DNA from 2 places in the Brevundimonas sp. GW456-12-10-14-LB3 genome. Region 1 is predicted to be linked to the other one. Evidence: riboswitches for the same ligand, from Rfam matches in the RefSeq annotation. Region 1 holds a riboswitch; the other holds the start of a gene.
The links. A riboswitch is a leader RNA that binds a small molecule or an ion and turns the genes downstream of it on or off. The one in region 1 is predicted to bind cobalamin.
Positions count from the first base shown of each region.

Region 2: it holds a riboswitch for cobalamin, as region 1 does, so the genes downstream of both, metE (5-methyltetrahydropteroyltriglutamate--homocysteine S-methyltransferase) here and AC07XS_RS04830 (TonB-dependent receptor domain-containing protein) in region 1, are expected to answer to the same signal.

Region 1 is NZ_JBWKZJ010000007.1:27,002-31,209, reverse strand. Features, by position in the region: gene mutS (DNA mismatch repair protein MutS) at 1-1,644, opposite strand, end outside; cobalamin riboswitch at 1,695-1,902, shown strand; gene AC07XS_RS04830 (TonB-dependent receptor domain-containing protein) at 2,048-3,871, shown strand; gene AC07XS_RS04825 (aldo/keto reductase) at 3,855-4,208, opposite strand, start outside.
Region 2 is NZ_JBWKZJ010000013.1:59,048-63,255, forward strand. Features, by position in the region: gene AC07XS_RS07680 (GIN domain-containing protein) at 1-287, shown strand, start outside; gene AC07XS_RS07685 (porin) at 653-1,405, opposite strand; cobalamin riboswitch at 1,658-1,859, shown strand; gene metE (5-methyltetrahydropteroyltriglutamate--homocysteine S-methyltransferase) at 1,970-4,208, shown strand, end outside.

The DNA of each region.
Region 1 (4,208 bases):
GGCCTGGCTGATCCGGGCGTCCAGCTCCGACAGTTCGACCGTGGTGAACCGCACTTGGCTGGCCAGGGTCTGACGGTGGATGAAGGGGCTGTCCGGCCCCGCCCGCAACAGGCCCTCCGCCGCCTTGGCCGAGGTTTCCAGGAAATAGCCCAGGACGGCGTTGTGCTTGACCTTGAAGGGCACGCCGGACTCGGCGACCGCCCGCGCCTCCAGATCGGCCACCACCCGGCGGCTGTCGTCGCGCAGGGTGCGGGCGGCGTCCAGTTCAGGCCGATAGTCGGGGCGCACGAAACCGCCGTCGCGGGCCAGATGGGACGGTTCGTCCACCAGGCCGTCGATCAGATCGGCCTTCAGCCGCGACACCTCAGGCGACAGGCTCAGTCGGTCCAGGGCCAGGGCGATGCGGCGGGGCTGGCCGGTGAGCGGGTCCACCTGACCGATGAACAGGCCCGCGATCCCCTCGGCGACGGACAGGCCCACCCGCACCGCCGCCAGATCGCGCGGACCGCCGCGCCCCAGGGCCAGCCGTCCGACCGCCCGCGCCACATCGGCCGAGGCCTTCAGACCGTCGCGGAGGTCGCGCCGCAGATCGCGCCGCTCCAGCAGCCATTCGACCGCGTCGAGCTGTTCATTGATCGCCAGGGGGTCGCGCAGCGGCCGGGCGATCCGTTCCGCCAGGGCCCGGGCCCCGCCCGAGGTGACGGTGCGGTCGATACAGGCCAAGAGCGAGCCTTCGCGTTCGCCCCTCTGCGTCCGGTCGATCTCCAGACTGGCCCGGGTCGCCGGGTCGATGGCCAGAAACCCGCTCTCGCCCAGACGGCGGGGCGGGGCCAGGGCCGGAACCTTGCCGGCCTGGGTCGTCTCCAGATAGGCGGCGATCAGGCCGAGCGCCGAGACCTCGGCCTCCTCGAAGGCGCCGAATCCGTCCAGGGCCGCAACCCCGTACAGCCGCTCGACCCGCGTCCGCGCCGCCTGGGGCTCGGCGATGGCCGAGGCCAGGGCCTGAACCACGCCGCCGGACCCGTCCAGGGCGTCCCGCGTCGTCGGGTCGGAATAGATGCGGTCAGTGACCAGGACCTCGGACGGGCGGAAGGCGGCGAGCGTCGCCCCGAGATCCTCCAGCGCACAGGCGACGCTGTCCACCGCGCCGGAAGACAGTTCGACCACCGCCACGGCCGCGCGACCCTTGCGCACCGCTGCGGCGGCCAGCCGGTTGGCGCCGCGCGCATCCAAGAGACTGTCCTCGGTCAGGGTGCCGGGCGTCACCACCCGCACCACGCCGCGCTGAACGACCGCCTTGCCGCCGCGCTTCTTGGCCTCGGCCGGGTCTTCCAGCTGTTCGCAGATGGCCACCTTGTGACCCAGGCGGATCAGCCGGGCCAGATAGCCCTCCATGGCGTGGACCGGCACCCCGGCCATGGGGATGTCCTCGCCCTGGTGCTTGCCCCGCCTGGTCAGGGTGATGCCCAGAGCCGCCGCCGCCACCTCGGCGTCCTTGAAGAACAGCTCGTAGAAGTCGCCCATGCGGAAGAACAGGATGGCGTCCGGCTGACCGGCCTTGGCCGTCAGATACTGGGCCATGAAGGGGGTGGCGCCCTCCAGAGCGGCGGCGATGTCAGGCGGGTGAGAGACAGGGGCGTTCATGTTGCGACAGGGTGACGGATCGCGTCCTGGCGCTCAAGCCCGTTGACCGGCTCTTGCACAGGCTTGTCGCCCCTGCGATAGGCCGGATCAGGCGGTTAAGGGAACACGGTGAGACACCGTGGCTGTGCCCGCAACTGTAGGCGGCGAGAGCGTCGTCCGTCCGGGGTCTAGACCTCGGCGCCACTGGGTGACTGGGAAGGCGAGGACGGCGGTTTATGACCCGCAAGCCAGGAGACCTGGCCGCCGACGTCGCTCGCTCCTGTCCGGGACCAGACAGAGGCGCGGTTTCTCCGTGGAAGCGACCCGATCTTGCGTCGTCCCGGCCTCGCGGCCGGGCGGATCGGCTCGCTGGTCACGACCCTGCGCGCGCATTCGCCGGGCCGATACGGGGACATCGCTCACAATGAAGCGCTCCATTCTTTCATCGACGGCGGCCATGGCCGCCGTCATCGCCGCACCCGCTTTCGCCGATGAGGCGACCCAGCTGGACGAGATCGTGGTCACCGCCACCCGCCTGCCCGCCATCGTCGCCGAGACGCCCGGCGCCCGGGTCATCGATTCCAGGATCATTGAGCAACGCGGCGCCGTCTTCGCCGCCGACATCCTGTCCGACGTGCCTGGCCTGTCGGTGACGCGAACGGGGGCTTTCGGCGGGATCGCCCAGGTCCGCATGCGCGGCGCGACGCCGGGCAAGACCCTGGTGCTGGTGGACGGCGCGCCGGTCAATGATGCGGCCGAACCGAACGGCGCCTATGACTTCTCCAGCTTCGAACTGGCCGACATCGACCGGATCGAGGTGCTCAGCGGTCCGCAGTCGTCCCTGTGGGGATCGGACGCCATCGGCGGGGTGATTTCCTTCACCACGCGCGAAATCGATGGCGTTCGCGCCGAGGCCGAGGCGGGCAGCTTCGACACGGCGCGCGGTCGTCTGTCGGCCGGCGTCGCCAATGAGACCTACGCCTTCAGCGCCTATGTCTCGCGCTTCCAGACCGACGGGATTTCGGCGGCGGACAAGGCGGACGGCAATCCCGAGACCGACGGCTTTCGCAGCACGACCCTGGGCGCCAAGGGCCGCTATGTCCTGTCCGACGCGGTCAAGGTCGAAGGCGCGGCGCGCTGGAACGACAGCCACGCCGACATCGACGGCTTCCCCGCGCCTGACTATGTGCTGGCCGACACCGACGACGCCCAGGACAGCGAACAGTGGTCGGGCTTCGGCCGTGTCACGGCCCAGGCTCTGGGTCTGACGCATCAGTTCAGCATTTCGGCCTCGGAGCTGGAGCGCACCTCCTACAGCGACGGCACGCCCTTGACCTTCAACGGCGACCGCCAAGCCTATCGCTGGCAGGCGGACGGCGAAACCCGAGGCATCGACTACGCTTTCGGGATCGAGCGCAACGAGGCGTCAGCCAACCTGTACTCGGGCCTGTCGCGCGACCTGGCGATCACCTCGGCGTTCGGCATGGCGCAAGCGGACCTGGGCGCCCTGAACCTGACCGGCGGTTTGCGCTATGACGACACGGACGACTTCGGCTCCAAGACCACGGGGCGGATTTCGGCGGCCTATGATCTGGCCGGCGGCTTCATCCTGTCGGGCGCCTATGGCACGGGCTTCAAGGCCCCGACCGTCAGCCAGGCGGTGTGCGACTATTGTTTCGCGCCCCAGCCGTGGCCCGCGCTGAAGCCGGAGACGGCCGACAGCGTCGAGATCGCCCTGGGCTGGGCCTCCGCCGGCGGTCGGTTCGAGGGACGCGCGACCCTGTATCGGCTGAACGTCGAGGACCAAATCACCTATTCCGCCGGCCGCTACGTCAACGTCGCCAAGACGCGGTCGGACGGGCTCGAGCTGGAAGGCCGCGCGCGCCTCGGCGCCGGTTTCGACCTGACCTTGGCCTACGCCTGGACCGACGCTGCGGACCGCACCACGGGCGCCCGGCTGCTCCGCGTGCCCGAACACGCCGGTTCGGCGACCCTGGGCTGGACGGGGGATCGACTGTCGGGCGCCCTGACCGTGCGGGCGGAAGGCGAGCAGGACGATTCCGGCGGCTTCTCGACCGTGGTCCGCAAGGGTTTCGTCACGGCCAATCTGAACGCGGCCTACGCTTTGACGGACAAGGTCGCCCTGACGGCGCGGATCGAGAACCTGGGCGACGAACACTATCAGCAGGTGTTCGGCTATGGAGAGCCCGGCCGGTCGGCCTATGTCGGGGTCAGGCTGCGCTACTGATCAGGTTGCGGGCGTCGGCGGCGAAGGCCGCCGGCGCCTCCAGCGCCAGTTCCGACCAGTCCAGGTCGGGACCGGGCGCATGGGCGGCCGCCAATATGGCGCGCAGCTCGGCGGCGGAGGCCACGCTGGCCACCACCCGGTCCACCGCCTCCAGAGAAAAGGCGTAGGCCAGGGCGGCCTGCATCGGATCGCAGCGCCGTTCCGCCAGGCGCCGTCGGATGCGCGACAGGGCCTGATCATAGCCGGTCAAATGGGCCGGAAGATCGTCGCCGGGGGCGAACAACAGGCCGCCGGCGAAGACCGAAGACAGGTGGACCTGGGCCCCCAGGGCCTTGAT
Region 2 (4,208 bases), on a different contig from region 1:
CTGGTAGTATCCATGTTTCTGAAGTGATTGGAAATGTAAATGCCGTAATAGGTGGTTCTGGAAATATTACGATAAGGTCGGGCACCGTAGATAATCTTGTCGCTATGATCGGCGGAAGCGGCAATATAACCGTGCATGCTACAGTACTGAATGCTGATGCTGCGATTTCTGGCTCGGGAGACGTCCGCATTAGATGTCTATCAGGTGCTCGTACTCAGGCCGTTCGAGGATCTGGTCGATTAATTATTGGAAATCAAGAAAACGAGGAAATTGGGCGCTGCAACTAAGGGTGATGGCAATTTCTCGCCAACGTTGGTAACGTAACGGTACCAACATGTGGAGGGTTCTATGGCTGGATACAAAAAATTGCTTTCCTCTGGCGTTTTTGCGCTGAGTCTTCTTTTAATTCCAAGCCAAACTTTGGCGGGATCGCTTGCGTGTGAGAACATGTGTGAGCAAATTTTAGAGCAAAGAGTCGATGAGTGTAACGGGGCTTATGATGTGGGCGGTTATGAGTGGGATCAATGCTTAGGCTTGGCAATGGGGGCACATAGAAACTGTGTTGGCTACGTCTGCGGATTCATCAGCTGGTAAAATAAAGCCCCGGCGGATCGGTCCGCCGGGGCTCTTTTTAGTCAGCAGGCCGTCAGGCTTAGAAGGCGCCCAGGACGCTGGTGATGGCGGAAACGCCCAGGCCGGCGCCGGCGCGGTCACGCGCTTGCAGGCCGCCGCCGAAGCTGTAGCGCAGACCCAGCGACCAGGTGTCGACGTCCAGCGAGTCGATGTCGGCGCGGGTGTAGGAAGCGCCGACCGAGAACGGGGTGTTCTCGATTTCGTACTCGGCGCCAACGCCGTAGGTCCAGGCATCCACGTCGCCGCCGGTCACATCGACGTTGTTGTAGCTGACGCCGGCGTTCAGGCGCAGGTTCGGCATCACGTAGAAGGCGGCGTCGCCGCCGACGGTCCAGATGTCGGCGTCTGCGTCATCAGCCGTGGTGTAGGCCGCCAGGCCGGTCAGGGTCGCGTTGGACAGGTACTTCTGGGCCTCGGCGCCGACGGTCCAGACCGGCTCATCGCCCGAGCCGATGCCGTTGGCGGCGACGAAGGCGCCGGCGCGGACGTCGGAGCTCCACATCTTGGTCAGGTGGGCGGCGGCGACGCCGGTGACGTCTTCTTCACCGAAGGCCTTGGTGTAGTCGACGGCGCCGTTCAGGGTCACGGTCCAGTCAGCGGCCGGCAGGGCGACCGTGCCGTCCACGGTCCAGACGTCGGCGTCGACATCGTTGCCGGCGACTTCGATCGAGGGGTTGGAATAGGTCACGCCGACCGAGCCGACGGCGTCTTGGGCGAAGGCCGGGGCGGCGAACAGGGCGGCGGCGGCCGTGGCGAGGAGGATCGTCTTCATTTTCTTTTGTCCTTAGCAGTCTCGACCCGGATGGGGGTCCGGGGAGGGCGGCTGCTATCAGGCGCGGACGAAGCTGAGCATTAAATCGTCGTTACGTAAGTGTCTTGAAACTGTCGTGTTGCCCATCCGCCACGCCTTGTGGTCGCAATGTGTCAGGGGTGGGCGCATCTGGAGGCAAAGGGTTAAGCTGTGGCAATCGCATAATCGTATAAGCATATCCTTATATGTATTGACGGCCTGCTGATTGTGAGGCCATCCTCAGCCGTCGTGGTCTGCACGTGGTCTTCGGAACACGTGCAGCTAAGAGGGAAGCCGGTGGGAAACCGGCGCTGCCCCCGCAACTGTAAGCGGCGAGTCGAAGGTCCATCTCGTGTCACTGGCGTTCACGCCGGGAAGGCCGGACCCTAGGCGTCGACCCGTGAGCCAGGAGACCTGCCCCGACAGATAACGTCCTCCGGCGGGGTGTCCGGTCAGGCCGCATGCGCGCCGCCGGACCCTGCACGTCCGCGTCGGCGTCCGCGCGACCCTGTCCGAAGCCTGGCCACAACACAGGTTTCGAACGTCATGACCCGCCACACCGTCCAGGTCGCCACCCTCGGCTTTCCCCGCATCGGCCCCAAGAGAGAACTGAAGACCGCGCTTGAGGCCTATTGGGCCGGCAAGACCGACGCCGAGACCCTTCTGTCCGCCGCCGCCCAGCTGCGTGGCCTGACCTGGGCGCGCCAGCGTGACCTGGGGGCCGACGTCGTGCCGTCCAACGACTTCTCTCTCTATGACCATGTGCTCGACCTGACCGCCATGGTCGGCGCCGTGCCGCCCGCCTACGGCTGGCGCGGGGATCGTGTCGATCTGGCGACCTACTTCGCCATGGCCCGCGGTTCACGGGGCGACGGCCAGGCGTGCGCACACGGTCACGCCCATGCGAGCGGCGAGGGGACGCCGGCCATGGAGATGACCAAATGGTTCGACACCAACTACCATTATCTCGCGCCTGAATTTACCGCCGACCAGGTGTTCCGTCTCGGCTCGACCAAGGCGCTGGACGAATATCTGGAGGCCAAGGCGCTGGGGATCGAGACCCGGCCGGTGCTGCTGGGGCCTGTCTCTTATCTTCTTCTGGGTAAGACGCGGGGCGAGCCGTTTGACGTTCTCACCCTGCTGCCGCGCCTGCTGCCGATCTATGCCGAGGTGCTGCGGTCCCTGGCCCGCGCCGGCGCCACCTGGGTCCAGATGGACGAGCCTTGCCTGGTCACCGATCTGAGCGATGAGGCCAGGGCGGCTTATGATCACGCCTATCGGGTGCTGACCGATGTGACGCCGCCGATCAAGCTGATGCTGACCACCTATTTCGGCGGGCTCGGGAATAATCTGGAGGCCGTGCTGCGCCTGCCGGTTCACGGACTGCACATCGACCTGATCCGAGCGCCGGAGCAGTTGGCCCAGGTCGCGTCTGCGTCGCGCGCCGACCAGGTGCTTTCGCTCGGCGTCATCGACGGCCGCAACGTCTGGAAGGCCGACCTCAACGCCGTGCTGGACAAGGTGGAGCCCCTGGTCGCGGCCGGGCGCAGGGTGGTGATCGCCCCGTCCTGCTCTTTGCTGCACACCCCGATCGATCTGGAGCGGGAGACCGGGCTCGACCCCGAGATCAAGGACTGGCTGGCCTTCGCCGTGCAGAAGGTGGCCGAGTTGGCCACCCTGGCGCGGGCGTTGAATGAAGGCCGCGCGGCGGTGAGGGCGGCGCTCGACGCCTCGACCGCCTCGGTCGCCTCACGTCGCACTTCGCCGCGCATCAACGACCCGAAGGTCCAGGCGCGAGCCGCCGATGCCGACCCCGCCCTGGCGCTCAGAAACTCCTGCTTTGAAATTCGTCGCCAGGTTCAGCGGGGGCGTCTGAATCTGCCCGCCTATCCGACCACCACCATAGGCTCCTTTCCTCAGACGGCCGAGATCCGAAAGGCGCGCGCTGATCACGGGCGAGGCGTCATCGACGATGCGGCCTACGCCCGCCTGCTGCGCGACGAGACCGCGCGAGCGATCAAATGGCAGGAGGCGCTCGGCCTGGATGTCCTGGTCCACGGCGAGTTCGAGCGCAACGACATGGTCCAGTACTTCGGCGAGCACTTGTCCGGCTTCGTCTTCACGAAGGCCGCCTGGGTGCAGTCCTACGGTTCGCGCTGCGTGCGCCCGCCCATCCTCTATGGCGACGTCGCGCGGCCCAGGCCGATGACGGTCGAATGGTGGCGCTATGCACAGGGTCTGACCGACAGACCGGTGAAAGGCATGCTGACGGGCCCCGTCACGATTCTGAACTGGTCCTTCGTGCGCGACGACCAGCCGCGCAGCACGACCTGCCGCCAGATCGCCTTCGCCATTCGCGATGAGGTGATCGACCTGGAGGCCGCCGGCGCCGCCGTCATCCAGATCGACGAGGCCGCCCTGCGCGAGGGCCTGCCCCTGCGGCGCGCCGACTGGGACGACTACCTGGAATGGGCGGTCGAAAGCTTCCGCATCACGGCCTCGGGGGTGCGAGACGAAACCCAGATCCACACCCATATGTGCTATTCGGAGTTCAACGACATCATTCAGGCGATCGGAGCCATGGACGCCGACGTCATCTCCATCGAGACCTCGCGGTCCAGGATGGAGCTGCTCGACGCCTTCTCCGACTACCGCTATCCGGCCGAGATCGGGCCGGGCGTCTATGACATCCACTCGCCGCGCGTCCCCACGGTCGAGGCGATGACCGCCCTCCTGAAGGCGGCGGCGCGCAAGCTGCCGCAGGACCGGCTTTGGGTGAATCCGG